DNA from 2 places in the Vibrio scophthalmi genome. Region 2 is predicted to be linked to the other one. Evidence: riboswitches for the same ligand, from Rfam matches in the RefSeq annotation. Region 2 holds a riboswitch; the other holds the start of a gene.
What was found. Region 2 has a riboswitch for cyclic di-GMP ahead of gbpA (N-acetylglucosamine-binding protein GbpA). Riboswitches for the same ligand answer to the same signal wherever they lie in the genome.

Region 1 (8,230 bases), 420 kb from region 2:
TTCAAGAATAGAAAAATCAGTGTTGGGTTTCCGCAGCAATATCGCGTCTGCGTGTGACATCAGTGAAAGTATTCTACTTGGTGATGTCAAAATCGGTGAAGGTTGTGTGTTACGCCGTGTGATCATTGATAAAGATGTGGATATTGCACCGGGTACACAAGTGGGCGTGAATCTAAAAGAAGACCGTAAGCACTTCCATGTCTCGGACGAAGGCATTGTGGTGATCCCGAAAGGAGTCAAAGTTGGCTACTAAGCAATTGTCGATTCTCTTTGTTGCATCAGAAATTGATGGTTTGATCAAAAGCGGTGGCTTGGCGGATGTCGCCAAGGCACTGCCTGAAGCTTTGCGTTCAATGGGGCAAGATGTGCGAGTTGCGATACCGGCGTATCGCAAAATCGCCGATGTCGACCAAGCGCCAATTTTATTGGAAACGCAGTTAGAACATTGGCCTCATACACCTTATAAAGTGCGCCAGTTGTCGGTTGGTGAAACTCCCGTCTATGCCATCGAGTGCGATCAGTATTTTAGTCGTGATGAAATGTACTCAGAGTACAACCAAGCCTATCCAGATAACGGTGAGCGTTTTGCCTTTTTTAGTGCCGCGAGTTTGGATATGCTGGCCAAGCTCGGTTTTCAACCAGATATCGTGCACGCCAATGACTGGCATACTGGCTTTGTGCCATATTTGCTCAAACATCGTTATGCTGAATGCCCATACTTTGCCAATACTAAGAGCATTATTTCAATTCATAATGCGGTATTTAAAGGTGTGTTCAGTTATGAAGAAGTCCATTCTTTACCTGAGATGCAAGTGCATTACGCTCCTGATGCTGCGGTGAGCAATAGTCATATTACGATGCTGAAAGCTGGGGTGATGACGGCAGATAAAATCAATGCTGTCAGTCCGACCTATGCGCAAGAGCTACAAACGGAACTTGGCAGCCATGGCATGGCCAAGGAGTTTCAAGCGCGTTCTGCCGACTTGGTGGGGATCCTAAATGGTTGTGATTACAGTGCATGGAGTCCGGAGACGGATCATTATTTGCCGGTGAATTTCAAAGCCAACAAGCAGAGCATGTTGAAAGGCAAAAAAGCGAGTAAAAACGCGCTTCAGCAACGTGTTGGTTTGCCTGAAAATGACATCGCGATGTATGGCATGGTTTGTCGTTTGACCAATCAGAAAGGGGTGCAATATTTGATCCCGATTCTTGAGCGATTTTTGAAACTTGACGTGCAGGTTGTGATTGTCGGTACGGGTGATCCTAAACTCGCTTATCAACTCAAAGCGATTGCAGAACGCTACAGTGAAAAGTTCGCCTTTGTTGAAGCGTACGACAATGAGTTGGCTCACTGGGTTGAAGCTGGGGCAGATTTCTTCTTGATGCCTTCTGAGTTTGAACCTTGTGGACTAAATCAGATCTACAGCATGGCTTACGGTACGTTGCCGATTGTGCGTGCAGTAGGGGGCTTGAAAGATAGCGTGATTGACTACGATAGTGCACCAGAGCAAGCGACGGGTTTCGTTTTTGAACAACCAGAACCGTTGGAATTGCTGAGCATCATGCAACGTTCATTGCTGCTGTACACGCAAAACCCAGCAGAGATGAGACGAGTGCAGCTGTATGCGATGGAGCAAAAATTTTGTTGGAAACAAGCTGCGGATGAATATCTGTCGCTCTATCACGCAGCGTTAAGCTAAGTAAAACCAAACGAAAGGATGATTCATTTCGTTAACTTTTGCATTAAACCTTGAACGTGGTTGACTAAAAAGGCGTCTAGTGACGCCTTTTTTTACACTTTTCTCGTCGCAACCCCTCATAAATTGACCGAAGCTGAATTAAGATTTCATGACTTTATGGTAGTCTGCCAATCCCTAATAGAAACCAAATCAATTCTCATAGATGAGCAATACTCTGCTGTTTCATAAAACCTATCCTCACCCAACGAGCAAAGAGTGGGTGGTCTTCATCCATGGTGCTGGAGGCAGTTCATCGATATGGTTCAAACAAATCAAAGCTTACAAAGCCCATTTCAACTTGTTATTGGTCGATCTTCGTGGTCACGGTAAGTCGAGTCAGTTGCTCAAAGATCTCATGACCAATCGCTACACCTTTAAGACGGTGACCTTGGATATCTTACAAGTGCTCGATCATTTGAAAATTCAGTCAGCTCACTTTGTTGGTATGTCACTTGGCACCATCATCGTGCGCAATTTGGCTGAATTGGCCTCTGACCGAGTTAAGTCAATGGTGCTAGGAGGCGCTGTAACACGCTTGAATACGCGTTCACAGCTTTTGGTGAGGCTCGGTAACTATTGCAAGCACATCGTGCCTTACATGTGGCTGTATCGCTTATTTGCTTATATTGTGATGCCACAGCGTACGCAAAAACAGTCGCGGCATCTATTTATTCGTGAGGCAAAGAAGCTGTGCCAAAAAGAGTTTAAACGCTGGTTTATTTTGGCGGCAGATGTCAATCCGCTCATGCGATACTTTAAAGAGAAAGAGTTGCCAATCCCGACGCTTTATTTGATGGGCGATCGTGACTATATGTTTATTCAACCGGTCAAAGAGATGGTGGCCGTGCACCGTTCCAGCCAGTTACGTGAAATCGCAAACTGTGGGCATGTATGTAATATCGAACGACCAGACGAGTTTAATCAGCATTCGATTGAATTTATTCGTCAGCAAATTGTGGCGAAGTAATCTGTTACACCAGATAAGGGCCTTTTACTTGGCTCTTATCGTTTATTCTTGTTTAAATTTATGACAAATACGCTAGGAACTGTGCGATGTTCCGCATTGCCAACATAAAGCAAATTGGCCTTCATTTTCTTCACCACAATTTGAACAATGCCAAGGCGGCGCCGATAGTGGCTGCTCAAACTGTGTAATAACTTCGTATGCTTTATTTTGTTGGCTGCTATCGAGTAGCCACACGTAAGGTTCACTTGCTTCACCAAAGGGCAACTCACCTTGTAGGCCGAAAATCCCTTCGCCACGAACTTCACAATCAATATTATTGGTACGCAAAAGCTCACAGACAATGTGAGCTTGTGGTGGATTATTTGCACTAAATATTTTCACTAAGCCTCTCCGTTAGACGCCTTGTTCGAGGTTTTGTCGCTCTGTTTTATTTTAGCCATTACCCATTTCGCGACAATCGGGAACAGGCCAAGCAATGCAAATGAGGCTAATACCGAAGGTGAAACAATACCTGAGAGTGAATCAATTTGTGCTAATTGGGTCCCCGCATTGAGATACACCGCAGTGCCCGGTAGCATACCGATTTGACTCACCAAATAGAAACGCGCGGTAGAAATCGGGGTTAAGCCCATAAGTAGGTTAATTAAGAAAAATGGGAAGACCGGAATTAAGCGCAGTGAGAAAAGATAGAACGCGCCATCTTTTTCCACCCCTAGATTAATGGCGGAGAGTTTGTCACCAAATTTGCTTTGTACCCAATCGCGTAGCAAGAAGCGGCTGCTAAGAAAAGCCAGTGTCGCGCCAAGCGTGCTGGCAAAAGAGACTAAGATTAAGCTGGCCCAAAAGCCAAATAATGCTGCGCCAAGCAGAGTGACGACGGCCGCGCCAGGAATCGAAAAGGCCGTAATCGCAAGATAAGCCAAAAAGTAAACCGCCGCCGCTAGAACAAAGTTCTGCTTAATATACAAGGCTAACTCTGCCTGTTGTGCTTTGGCATTTTCGAGGGTGAGTTGATCGCCAAATTGAGTGATAAGTAGCGCTATGATGGCAATCAGCAATAGGCCGAAAATCAGTTTTTTATTCATCTTGGTTCTCACTTATCTCTGGTAGATATCTATTTTATAGCGCGATAATTTCACTATCTTAGATACGCATCTTACGATCGTATTGTTGCATCGTTCAGTCATGAATACGGTTCTTTGCTCGTTGTTTTATATAGGAACTTCAAAGCACGCAAAAAATTTCAAAAAAAAAGCCAGCAACAATGGCTGGCTTAATTCAATTTATTCATTTTCTAAATTAATGCTCAAGGCGAGACATCAGTTCTTGGCGGCGAGCTTGAGGAACGACGGACCAATGCGTGCCTTTAATTGCGCCTTCAAGTGCCCAAAGCAACTCTAAACTCACCTGGGTATCATGTGAGGCTTGAATGGCTTTGTATGCTTGAACTGAACCCACTTGTTCTAAATTCTCAACTGATTCGATACCGGCTTTTTTCAGCATACGTTCAGTTGCAAGACGCAAGTTTGGTAGATCTTTAATACGAGTTGGTTTTGTTTTCGCTTGAGTGCTCTTTTCTTGCTTAGCGAGAGAGAGTGCATCGGTAGCCGTTTGCAGTGTTTTTGCACTGTCTTGGTACCACTCTTCACTTAAAGCAAAATATTTAGTAACAACAGGGAAGCCTCGTTTGTGATACACGTACGGTTCTAATCCTTGTTGCTTAAACTGCTCAGTAAGGGCATCGTCGGCACGAATATGAAGCTTGTCGTGTACAACCAATGCAAACATTGTGTCGTCTGCAAAAATGCCGAACCCACCAAACATAGAGCGAGATTTAATCCGACCTAAGGGCTCAAAAAGCCTCATAGAGTCTTTAAGTATTGGTTTATCCATTCAGTACTTTCTCGGTGTATGTGTATATACGCCACCAAATCAGGTCCGAGAGAATAGCAGTCAATGCAGATTTCTGGAGAGTAATCAGTTAACGTGTTGCATTTCTACCATCGGTAACCCCGCTGCCGTACATCATTACAATGTTTAGGCCGGTGGCTTTGCGTCCCAACTTTTCAGTTTGGTTTGCCCTGTGCGTGACTTAATTTGCTCTGCTAAAGATTAAATTACTTCTGTCAGGAAGTAGTCTATTAATATGGGATAATTGTGATCTTTATGCAAGAATAACTTTCATTTATGAGGCTTTAGCCGAAGGATTGCCCCTCGGCTAATCTTTATTGAATCATTAACTTAGTCGATTCTTGCAACGGTGCTACGCTCAACGATTTCTGGATGCATCTCAAACACGCGTTTTTCGTGTTCTTTATCTTTAATACGCTCTAGCAGAATTTCGAATGCGTTTTTACCAACACGACGCTTTGGTTGGTGAACTGTCGTCAGTGGTGGAGAGAAATACTCTGCCAATTCGATGTTGTCGTAGCCGATCACTGAGATGTCTTCTGGCACGCGAATGCCTTTTTGTTGCAGACGGCTCATTAGGCCTAATGCCATGGTGTCATTGAAGCAGAATACAGCCGTCGGGCGTTTGTCCATAGCAACGAGTTGGTCGGCGGCCAATACGGCCGTGTCACACTCAAAGTTACCTTCAAGAATCCAATCTTCGTTAACTTCAAGTTGTGCTTGGTTCATCGCACGTTTAAAGCCTTGGATACGCTCTTGGCAAACTGCTTTTTCAAAGTGACCGCTTAGGCAAGCGATGTCTTTGTGACCGTGGTCGATCAAGAATTTCGTTGCTAGGTAGCCACCTTCTTCTGAGTTGTCGATGATGTTGTCTGCTTGAGAGGTCTCAGGGCCCCAATCCATCACAACTTTAGGAATGTCTTTGTGGTTGTTGAGCATTTCGCTCAGTTCTTCTGTTAAGTCAGAACACATCACCAAAATACCATCAACGCGTTTTTCTGCGAGCATGCGAATGTAGTCGCGTTGTTTCTCGTAGATACCACCAGTGTTACATAGGATCAGTGTGTAGCCTTGGCGGTAACAGTAGCTCTCGACGCCATCAATTACTTCAGAGAAGAATAGGTTAGTAGATTGAGTTACTAGCATACCAATGGTACGAGTCGTATTGCATTTTAGGCTACGAGCAACGGCACTTGGTGCATAGTTTAGCTCTTTCACTGCTTCCATCACGCGCTCTTGCGTTGTCTCTGCGACAAAGCGAGTTTTATTGATCACGTGTGAAACAGTAGTGGTTGATACGCCAGCAAGGCGAGCAACGTCTTTAATAGTGGCCATAAGGGGTTGTCCTATCTTTAGCTGCCACGGCGGTATTCACATATCAGAATAATTTGGCAGAAAGTATTAAAAACACAAAAACCGCTTGATTACAGCGGTTTGTATTTAATTCATTATTTTTTTATCGTTTGCGCTGTCGATTCTAGACCGCATCTCGTTTGGGGGCAAATAAAAATCCCGTCCCCCATACTGTTATGCCCACCATGATAGGTGAGTGATTAGGCATCAGCCGAATAAAAATCACTTAAAACAAGGAGTGGATGAGGTGTCACTCGTTACTTTTATTACACCACACCAACCCTAGAAAAAGCCGTTATTCGCGAATTTATTCAGCATCAACTCATTACGCATCAACGCATCAAACACCTATTGGGTAGATATTGAGCGTCATTCACCCGTTAAGTATTGGCAATCAAGCTCTAAAAACGCAACCAGCAGCGCCGCAACGGCAGAGTAGAAACCAAACTTATCTAAGCCTTTGCATTTGGTCGCAAATTTAGCCACCCAGCTTAGAATGTGTTGACGGATAAAGGCTTCTTGTTCAACGAAACTTTCTTCAAAATGACGCTCTTGCTCAAGCTCGTTTGAACGAATAATGATGTTACCGAGCAGATCAAGTTCAATCGCAATATGATCCGCAGGCTCGTTCAAGCCTTGTTCAACCGCAACACCGTACTTTTGAAGTAATGCGTCCATTTCGTTCGCTGGTTTATCATGCAGTAGACCGGTTGTACCGATGTACATAGAAGCATAAGGCAGTGCAGATTCTTTATCAGACTTTAAAAATAAGTCACAAAAGTCAGCCGCCAACTCTAGCTGGCCATCTTCGCGGTCTAGCTGACGGTTAAGTGCATCCACTACATCATCAATGGCTGGTTTTAGGCTTGGGTTTTCACCAAGGCCAGATAAAAAGCTACGAATCTCAGGGCTTTGATATTGCTCTAGATCCGCTTCAGTTAGCTCTTTGGCAAATAAGCTAGAGAACCACCAGTAAATTTCTGCACGCTTTTCGTTAAACGCTTTTAACTCTTGCATCAAACAATGCTCCTATTTTCATTCTCCTACTATTCTAGCGAAGAAAAATGAATAGGGATAACACACAATGCGTCAAAATAAGTGCAAAAATGGCAAAATGTTAATGCTTGGGCTAGTTTTGTTTTGAATCAATAAAAAATCATCTTTCTTGATTTTAATGTAACAAATACTAGAAATGTTACGATATATGAATAGAATGTAGGTCGTAAACAATTCCCAATGCAAATTAAGTGGTTTAGATGAGCTATCACGTACTAGTTGTAGAAGATGACGCAGTAACTCGCAGCAAGCTGGTTGGCTACTTTCAAAATGAAGGTTACACCGTCAGCGAAGCAGAAAGCGGCGAGCAGATGCGCGACACACTACAAAATCATGCGATTGATTTAGTCATGCTAGACATCAATCTTCCTGGTGAAGATGGCTTGATGTTAACGCGTGAACTACGCAGTCAGTCTGACATTGGAATTATCCTGGTAACAGGACGCACGGATAGCATTGATAAGATCGTTGGTTTAGAAATGGGTGCCGACGATTATGTAACAAAACCGTTTGAACTTCGCGAACTGTTAGTTCGAGTGAAAAACCTACTGTGGCGTATTTCGTCAGCGCGTAATGCCGGTAGTGTTGTTGATCAGAAAAACGATTCAAATTTAGTTCGTTTTGGTGAGTGGATGTTTGACGTTCAACGCCGTGCGCTTAGCCGTAACGGCGAGCCAGTAAAACTGACTAAAGCGGAATACGAGCTTTTGGTTGCGCTTTCAACTTACCCTAACCAAGTGCTAAGTCGCGAACGCATTCTTAATATGATCAGTCACCGCGTTGATGCGCCTAACGACCGTACTATCGACGTACTGATTCGTCGTATGCGCGCTAAGATGGAGTTCGACCCTAAGAACCCGCAAATCTTTGTCACGGTTCACGGTGAAGGTTATATGTTCGCAGGCGATTAATCGTCTTTGAAACAACCCAACAATAAAAAAACCGAAGCCTAGGCTTCGGTTTTTCTTTTTCTATGTGGCGACAGCATCAGTCAGTCTTTTTTGGCACTTGAGTGAACGTTAAAGATTGCTCTGTGATGCTTCAATACTTTGCTCTTCGTAATCGGAGGCCCAGTCACGCAAGCTTTGCCAGATACGACCAAGCGTTTCATGCCAGTAACGTTCAGTTTGTTCTAAGTAAATCGCTTTTGGCGTGTACTTACTCCAGAACTGATGAATTTCATCTTGAGCCAAATAATTGGTTG
Region 2 (8,230 bases):
ACGCAACTGCGTTTTTGCTCTGGGGTTAGCCCCATCGACTGACACCATTGATCGTATTTTTTTAACCAACGTGTAAACCAAGCCCACATAAGCCGTTCCTTTTACTGCTCTTCGCGTTTAAACACGAGATCTGTCGGGGTCGACTCTTCTTCGACAAAGTAATAGCCCGCCACATCAAACTGGGTCAAATCAGCGACGCTTGAGATGCGATTCTCAATAATATAGCGCGCCATCATGCCACGTGCTTTTTTCGCATAGAAACTGATCACCTTGTACTGACCTTTTTTGCAATCTTTGAAGATCGGCGTAATCACCTGCGCATCGAGTGCTTTTGGTTTCACCGCTTTAAAGTACTCATTCGATGCTAGATTGATCAGCACATTGTCGCCTTGTTCGCTGATCGCTTGGTTCAACTTATCGGTGATCACGTTGCCCCAGAACTGATACAAGTTACTTCCGTTTGTATTGGCTAACTTAGTGCCCATCTCAAGACGGTAGGGTTGCATAAGGTCGAGCGGCTTGAGCAGGCCATATAAGCCCGACAACATGCGCAGATGCTGCTGTGCATAGTCGAAATCGTCCTCTGACAGCGTTTCAGCGTCTAAACCGGTATAGACGTCACCTTTAAAGGCTAAGATCGCCTGACGGGCGTTCTGCGGCGTAAACGTCTCACTCCACTCTTGGAAGCGACCAACATTCAAATCAGCAATTTTGTCGCTGACCTTCATCAAACTCGCCACATCAGCAGGCGTCAACTGGCGACACACGTCAATCAGCTGCTTAGAATACTCAACCAACTCCGGTTGAGTGAACTTTTCTGTCGCCAATGGCGACTCATAATCCAAGGTCTTCGCAGGGGATACAACTATCAGCATGACTTTACTCTTCCATTTATCATCAGATGATTAGAGTACAAAAAAAGCCATGCAATGTCTGCATGGCTTTATGTATCGATTTAATCGTTTCTATCTATTGGCAACGACTATTTTTTCTTCTCGTCGGTATACCAGATGCCTTCTTCAAGCTGAGATTTCAGCTCTGGGTACTCATTGGCATCAAACGTCGGCAATTTGCCTTCTTTTAACTGACGGTTGTAGTCTTTCGCCAGCTTAATCACCGTACCAGAAAGTAAGATGATCGCGACCAAGTTCACAATCGCCATTAGACCCATGGAGACATCAGCTAATGCCCATACCACTGGCAGTGAAGCTAGCGCGCCAAACATCACCATACCAAGAACAATAATACGGAACAGGCCAAGACCCGCTTTATGATTATGCTCTAAGAAGATTAAGTTCGTTTCAGCATACGAGTAGTTCGCAATGATAGAGGTGAAAGCGAAGAAGAAAATCGCCACCGCAACAAAAATGCTACCCCAATTGCCCACTTGAGAGCTCAACGCAGCTTGAGTCAGTTCGATACCCGTCACTTGACCACCTGGTACAAACTCACCTGACATCAAGATGATCGATACTGTCGCCGAACAGATCACAATCGTATCGACAAAAACACCCAACATTTGCACATAACCTTGCGAAGCAGGGTGTGGTGGATATGGTGTTGCAGAAGCAGCCGCGTTTGGCGCAGAACCCATACCCGCTTCGTTTGAGAATAGGCCGCGTTTCACACCGTTAATCATCGCTTGAGCAATCGCATAACCCACACCACCAGCAGCGGCTTCTTGCAGGCCAAAAGCACTCTTCACAATCAAGGTTAGGATTGCTGGCAATTTTTCGATATTGGCGATCATCACAAACAGTGCAAGCGCTAAATAAGCTGTTGCCATGATTGGCACAACCAACTCTGCCACGCGTGCAATACGCTTGATACCACCAAAAATTACAATCGCCGATAGCGCAACCACGACAACACCCACGTACTGATCATCCCAACCAAATGCATTGTGCATTGCGTTGGCAATCGAGTTCGCTTGAACCGCGTTGAAAACCAGACCAAAAGCGATAATCAGGAAAATAGAGAACAGGATGCCCATCCAGCGCATGCCCAACCCTTTTTCCATGTAGTAAGCAGGGCCACCACGGTAGTTGCCATCATCATCTTTGGTTTTGTAAAGCTGTGCGAGTGTACTTTCGGCAAATGAAGTTGCCATACCCAGCATGGCAATCAACCACATCCAGAAGATAGCGCCAGGGCCACCAGCGGTTAGTGCAACAGCAACACCGGCCATGTTACCGGTACCGACACGTGCTGCGAGACTGGTACAAAGAGCTTGGAAAGAAGAAATACCAGCTTTGTCTGCTTTACGACTGTTCTTCAACACTGAGAACATATGGCCAAAATGGCGGAACTGAATGAATCCTAGACGGATAGTAAAGTAGACGCCCACGCCGACCAAAAGATAAACAAGAATCGACCCCCAAAGCAGGTCATTCATTAAATTAATTAAGTCTGTCATAACATCCTCATAGTGAGTTTCGTCGATTTTGCATCCTTGCCATCCATCTAGCTGCGTCACCAAGTGTCAATTCTTGGTAGTGTATGTTTTATTTTTGGCAGCTGAGATCTGTAAAACTCGCTTCATGCTTCCGTTTCACGTACCGACGTAATTTTTGACGGGCGGATAATGCAGTGAAGAATAGCAAAAATCAATATGCAAACACACGCATTACAATGTTATTTTTCACTATAAACTCACTAATAGTTAACACAAAAAAGAACAAATCAACCACAAAATCAGCACAACAACATCAACTATTAACAACAAGCCAAATCTATCAATAGCAATAAAAACGCCATCCGATAAAAGTAGGCTAACACCTTGTCTCTACTGGTTTTACCAGCAAATTTGTGTGATTTACCCCCCATTTTGTATGTTACCTATCGGATGAGGGGGCAAGAGCAAGGTTGATTAGCATTTTAGCGCCAACTTAAAACAGCCAGTTAACATCAAAAATAGCTAAAATTAATCGTTTTCACACTGACAACTGAACGTTTTTTATACAGCACGCTCTTCTAAAAAGGTACATCGAGCACAAAAAGCCATAAAAATTTCATTGGATCGCAACAAATGAGAAATCAATCATAGATACCCTTCAATCTCAATGGTATTTAATCTAACCAATAACAACGTACAACAGAGGTGGCATATGGATGGCTTGAACTTTGATGAGATGATGGAGATGGACTTTTCACGAGGTCGCTCAGCAAAATCAAAACCTGTTAAACGTAAATGGCGAGAAATAGAGGCAATTCAAGATCGTCGTCGCTTAGAAAAAGAGCTGCTTGATATGGATATCGGATTAGATAAGTTGGAAAATTTAGAATTTTAGTCAATAAAGGAGGCGCCAAGGCGCCTCTTTATTTTACCGCTCGTATGATAAACGTTAAATACACTCTTTGTCTGTCGCGCGCACGCGTTTCGCCAGTTGCGCATATTGCTCAGCAATCGTGTCCCCAAAGACAGGATCGTCATCTGAACCACTATAGAGCGTTTCCACGTGTTGCCAATCTTCGACACTAAATCGGTCACAAATCATCGGCAAAATATTTTTCTCTTCCAGCTCCAAGTGTGACTTCTGCGCATTCATGAACGCTTCTAATTGCTCAATAAACAGATGATGCGGTACCACAGCATCTTGCAAGATCATCTCGACAATATTCATAAACGCATGCGTTTTACATTCCAACAACTTGTGCTCAAATTCTAAGTTGTCCATATCATCATGCGCACCGTAATGTTCACGGTAATAGTGATAAAGAATATCCTCTTTCGGATGATGATATTTCTCTGAATATTCAGACAAGTAATCGACCACCTCTTTAATCAAACTGTAATTGACTGGCTGTTCTTGCTTTAGCAATTCCACTTTATTGGCAAGGATAGCGAGTAGACGCACCATATAGCCATGTTCACGCCTGATTTGTTCAATCATCATAGCGTTTCTCCTTAAACACACAATCTTTGTAAGTGTATAAGAAAACGCCAATAAAGGTTTAGAGACTGTTCAAAAAAAGACCAGATTAGTAACTAAAATCAATACGAGTAATTGAAAAATAAAGAGAAGCCCATCAGGCTTCTCTCGCAATATTCGTTGAGTCGTTGAGCTAACTCAGTTAAACCCGCTCAGGCAGTCTCCAATCAATCGGCTTCAAGCCTTGTGCGGTTAAGTGCTGGTTAGCCAAAGAAAAGTGATGGCAACCAAAGAAACCACGGTGAGCCGACAGCGGTGATGGGTGGGGAGCTTCTAGTACATGGTGCTTTGAGCGATCAATAAAGCGTCCTTTTTTCTGCGCATGCGCTCCCCACAGTAGAAACACAATGCCACTACCATATTGGTCAAGTGCTGCAATCACTTTATCGGTATAGGTTTCCCATCCGGTTGTTTTTGCATGAGAGTGCGCTTTGCCCTGCTCCACTGTTAGCACAGTATTGAGTAATAGCACCCCTTGTTCAGCCCAAGATTGCAAATAGCCATGCTGAGGAATTGTAAACCCCTCCACATCTTGCGCGAGCTCTTTGTACATATTGACTAAAGAAGGGGGTGTTTTTACTCCAGGTAGAACCGAGAAGCATAAGCCATGTGCTTGATCGGGTCCGTGGTAAGGATCTTGACCCAAAACAACCACTTTTACGTCGGCAAATGGCGTAGCATCAAAGGCGTTAAAAACATCGGCTTCAGGAGGAAAAACCACCTTACCCTCTGCGCGCTGCTCAGCGACATAACTCAGTGTTTGCTGAAAATAAGGTTGCTGCTGCTCGTCGCCGATCACATCATCCCAAGTCAATAACTTAGCCATTATGATTGTCCTCTATATAGATACCGCTATTGTCGCAAAAAACCACGCAAAAACGAATCAACAAGATGATCGGCGATGGGCATGAAATTACGCTTGGCGATGCCACTCACGCAACTGCTTGATTTCCGCTGGCCACAGTTCTGGTTCTATGGTTTCAAGAATAAGAGGGATCGCATCAAACCGGCTGTCTTTCGCTATGTACTCAAAACAGTCCCAACCAATGGCTCCTTTACCCAGCGCATGGTGTCTATCAACCTTGCTACCCAATGTCGATTTGGAATCATTAATGTGCATTGCACGCAAGTAATGCATGCCCACTACTTGATCAAACTCGGCAAACGTTACTTCACACGCTTCATGGCTAGAGAGATCATAACCTGCTGCAAAGGTATGGCAGGTATCAAGGCATACGCCAACACGAGATTTATCTTCTACTTGATCGATGATCGCCGCGAGATGTTCAAAACGCCAACCAAGGTTTGAGCCTTGCCCTGCAGTATTTTCGATTACGGCTATTACATCTGGTACAGCTTGGTGCGCTAAGTTTATTGAATGAGCGATTTTCGCCAAACACTCAGCTTCAGAGATCTTGTTAAGGTGACTGCCGGGATGAAAATTGAGCAGCGTTAACCCCAATTGATGACACCGTTCCATTTCATCAATAAAAGCGGCGCGCGATTTTTCTAATTTCTCTTCTTCTGGCGCACCTAAGTTAATCAAGTAAGAGTCATGAGGCAAAATGTGCTCGGCGCTAAAGCCCAGCATTTTACAGTTAGCTTTAAAAGCGCTAATGGTTTTGGCTTCAAGCGGTTTTGCGACCCATTGACGCTGATTTTTAGTGAAAAGCGCAAAAGCATTGGCGCCAATTTCACGTGCTCGCATCGGCGCTTGATCAACCCCACCAGCGGCAGAAACATGCGCACCGATATACTTAGTTCCGAAATTTTTGTTCATGTTATTTAATCACTTTACTCTTTCAGTTTGACCACCACCTAACAAGTAGTTAGTCCGCATAGTTGACTTAAAAACGGTCATTTTGTAGTAAAATTACGACAAAATGACCGTTGTAACTATTTTTTATATTATAAAATAAATTGTAATTTGCAGTTTTTAAAGACTTTTATTGATTTAACGCAATAAAATCACCTTCAAAAAAATAAGGTTTTTAGTTGTTTTTTGACCTAAATCAATATTATTATAATGGATATTAGCTATATAATACTTAGCTCAACAAAAATATTGAAAATTAACACCAATAACACCACAGAAAATGTGGATTAGGAGACAGTAATGATTCAAGGTATTCAGATTACTAAAGCAGCTAACGACGATCTACTAAACTCTATCTGGCTACTAGACAGCGAAAAGAACGAAGCACGTTGTGTTGCGGCATCTGCTGGCTACCAAGCTGACCAAGTTATTGCTATTAACGATCTAGGCGAATACGAAAGCCGTGAAGTGGCAATCGAAACTGCACCACGCATTGAAGGTGGTCAACACCTAAACGTTAACGTTCTACGTCGCGAAACTCTTGAAGACGCGGTTGCTCACCCAGAGAACTACCCACAGCTAACCATCCGTGTATCGGGCTACGCTGTACGTTTCAACTCTCTAACGACTGAGCAGCAACGCGACGTTATCGCACGTACGTTCACTGAATCTCTATAATTTAGCTCGTCTCTGACGAAGGTAAATTTAGACACACATTTGAAAAGCAGGCCTTGGCCTGCTTTTCTTTTCTTCGCCATCTAAAACAGACGAAACATTTCAAAAAACACCGCAAATAGAAGCCTAAAGAATCTATCCCGGTAGCGCAAAAGAAAGAAAAACAAAAAGAGGCAATACCAAAGGAGATGTTGATTCCATCTCGTGTTGGATTCTGTCGCGCTCTTTTCACTTTCTAAGCTAAATTTCTCCAGCTCATAACAAGTAGAACAAGCAAAGACTTGTTTTGATTGGTACAAACACACTGTCGGCAAACCATTTGAAAAAATGGGACGCAAAGCTTCCGGTCTAACGATAAAATTTATCCACGATAGCGGAGCCGCCACTTGATCGCTCAATCAAGTGTTGAGGGTTTATCGCCCTTTTCACATGCCGAGGTGTGGCAATTTTTTGTCAACCTAAAAAGGAACATGTGATGAAATCACGTCCAAATAAAACCTTATTGGCACTCGCTCTTACCGCTCTAAGTGGGCAAGTCGCCGCACATGGCTACATCTCTGCGTTCAATGATGGCATCGCAGCAAGCCGTGTTGCGCTATGTAAATTCCCAACCTCTGATACTAATGAGAAAAACAGCAACTGTGGTGCCATTCAATATGAACCACAAAGTGTGGAAGGCCCTGAAGGCTTCCCTGAAGCTGGCCCCGCTGATGGCAAAATTGCCAGTGCACAATCAGCACTGGCCACAGCATTAGATGAACAAACTGCGGATCGTTGGGTTAAGCGCCCAATCACGGCTGGACAGCAAAACTTTGAGTGGACCTTTACTGCCAACCACGTCACTCGAGATTGGAAATACTACATCACTAAAGCGGATTGGAATCCAAATGCGCAACTATCACGAGCGTCGTTTGATCTGAATCCGTTCTGTGTCATCGAAGGCAATATGGTTCAACCGCCAAAGCAAGTTAGCCATGCGTGTAACGTGCCTGAACGTCAAGGCTACCATGTCATTCTTGCAGTTTGGGATGTGGGCGATACGGCAGCAGCATTCTACAATGTGATTGATGTGCAATTTGATGGTCAAGGCCCTGTGCTTCCAGAATGGAATCAAGCTGGCCAGATTTCACCAACTATCGATCTTAATATCGGCGATCGCGTCTTTACCCGCGTATTTGATCACGCTGGTGAAAACCAAGCTTATCGTACTGAATTAGCGATCGATAGCCCTGCCCTAACTCAAGCTAAAAACTGGTCTTATGCTCTAGCAAGCAAGGTAAACCAAGAGCAAACAGCGATCAAAGCAGGCCAACTACAACAAGGCACTTTCACCCCTGTTTACGGTACCAATCCGATCTATTTACAAAACGATAGCCAACTCACTCGTGTAGAAATTGGCTATGAGATTGACACGGTTGTTCCCGATTACGCACTTAACATTGCAGGCTTACAATCTGAATATACTGTCACAGAACAACCGACTGAACTGGCATTGACGCTAAATGCTAGCGGTGATCTGCACGCGGAGTTAACGGTTTATAATCATGGCCGTGAAGCGCTGGCGAGTTGGAGTGGCGAACTGGTAGATGGGCAATCTAAAGCGGTCGATCTCACGCTGGCTAAATCTCAAGCGGGCCACCATATGCTGATCAGCCGAATCAAAGATCAGGCTGGCAACTTGATCAATCAAGAAACGTTAGATTTCCATCTTGTAGCTGAGGTAACACCACCAGCGGGTGACTATGATTTTGTCTTCCCTAACGGCCTTGATAACTACACTGCTGGCACAAAAGTGTTAGCGAGCGAT

Region 1: another riboswitch for cyclic di-GMP. It lies ahead of RJD38_RS01615 (TfoX/Sxy family DNA transformation protein); the one in region 2 lies ahead of gbpA (N-acetylglucosamine-binding protein GbpA).

Annotation. Positions count from the first base shown of each region.
Region 1 is NZ_CP134271.1:375,612-383,841, reverse strand. Features, by position in the region: gene glgC (glucose-1-phosphate adenylyltransferase) at 1-253, shown strand, start outside; gene glgA (glycogen synthase GlgA) at 243-1,700, shown strand; gene RJD38_RS01630 (alpha/beta fold hydrolase) at 1,903-2,706, shown strand; gene RJD38_RS01625 (putative signal transducing protein) at 2,779-3,087, opposite strand; gene RJD38_RS01620 (TVP38/TMEM64 family protein) at 3,087-3,791, opposite strand; gene RJD38_RS01615 (TfoX/Sxy family DNA transformation protein) at 4,006-4,599, opposite strand; cyclic di-GMP riboswitch class I at 4,709-4,797, opposite strand; gene purR (HTH-type transcriptional repressor PurR) at 4,948-5,952, opposite strand; gene torD (molecular chaperone TorD) at 6,340-6,987, opposite strand; gene torR (two-component system response regulator TorR) at 7,227-7,937, shown strand; gene elyC (envelope biogenesis factor ElyC) at 8,046-8,230, opposite strand, start outside.
Region 2 is NZ_CP134271.1:794,963-803,192, forward strand. Features, by position in the region: gene RJD38_RS03500 (DUF5363 family protein) at 1-89, opposite strand, end outside; gene yaaA (peroxide stress protein YaaA) at 102-875, opposite strand; gene RJD38_RS03510 (alanine/glycine:cation symporter family protein) at 983-2,416, opposite strand; gene RJD38_RS03515 (DUF3545 family protein) at 3,108-3,290, shown strand; gene RJD38_RS03520 (hemerythrin domain-containing protein) at 3,345-3,896, opposite strand; gene ung (uracil-DNA glycosylase) at 4,075-4,758, opposite strand; gene nfo (deoxyribonuclease IV) at 4,846-5,712, opposite strand; gene grcA (autonomous glycyl radical cofactor GrcA) at 6,049-6,426, shown strand; cyclic di-GMP riboswitch class I at 6,723-6,810, shown strand; gene gbpA (N-acetylglucosamine-binding protein GbpA) at 6,899-8,230, shown strand, end outside.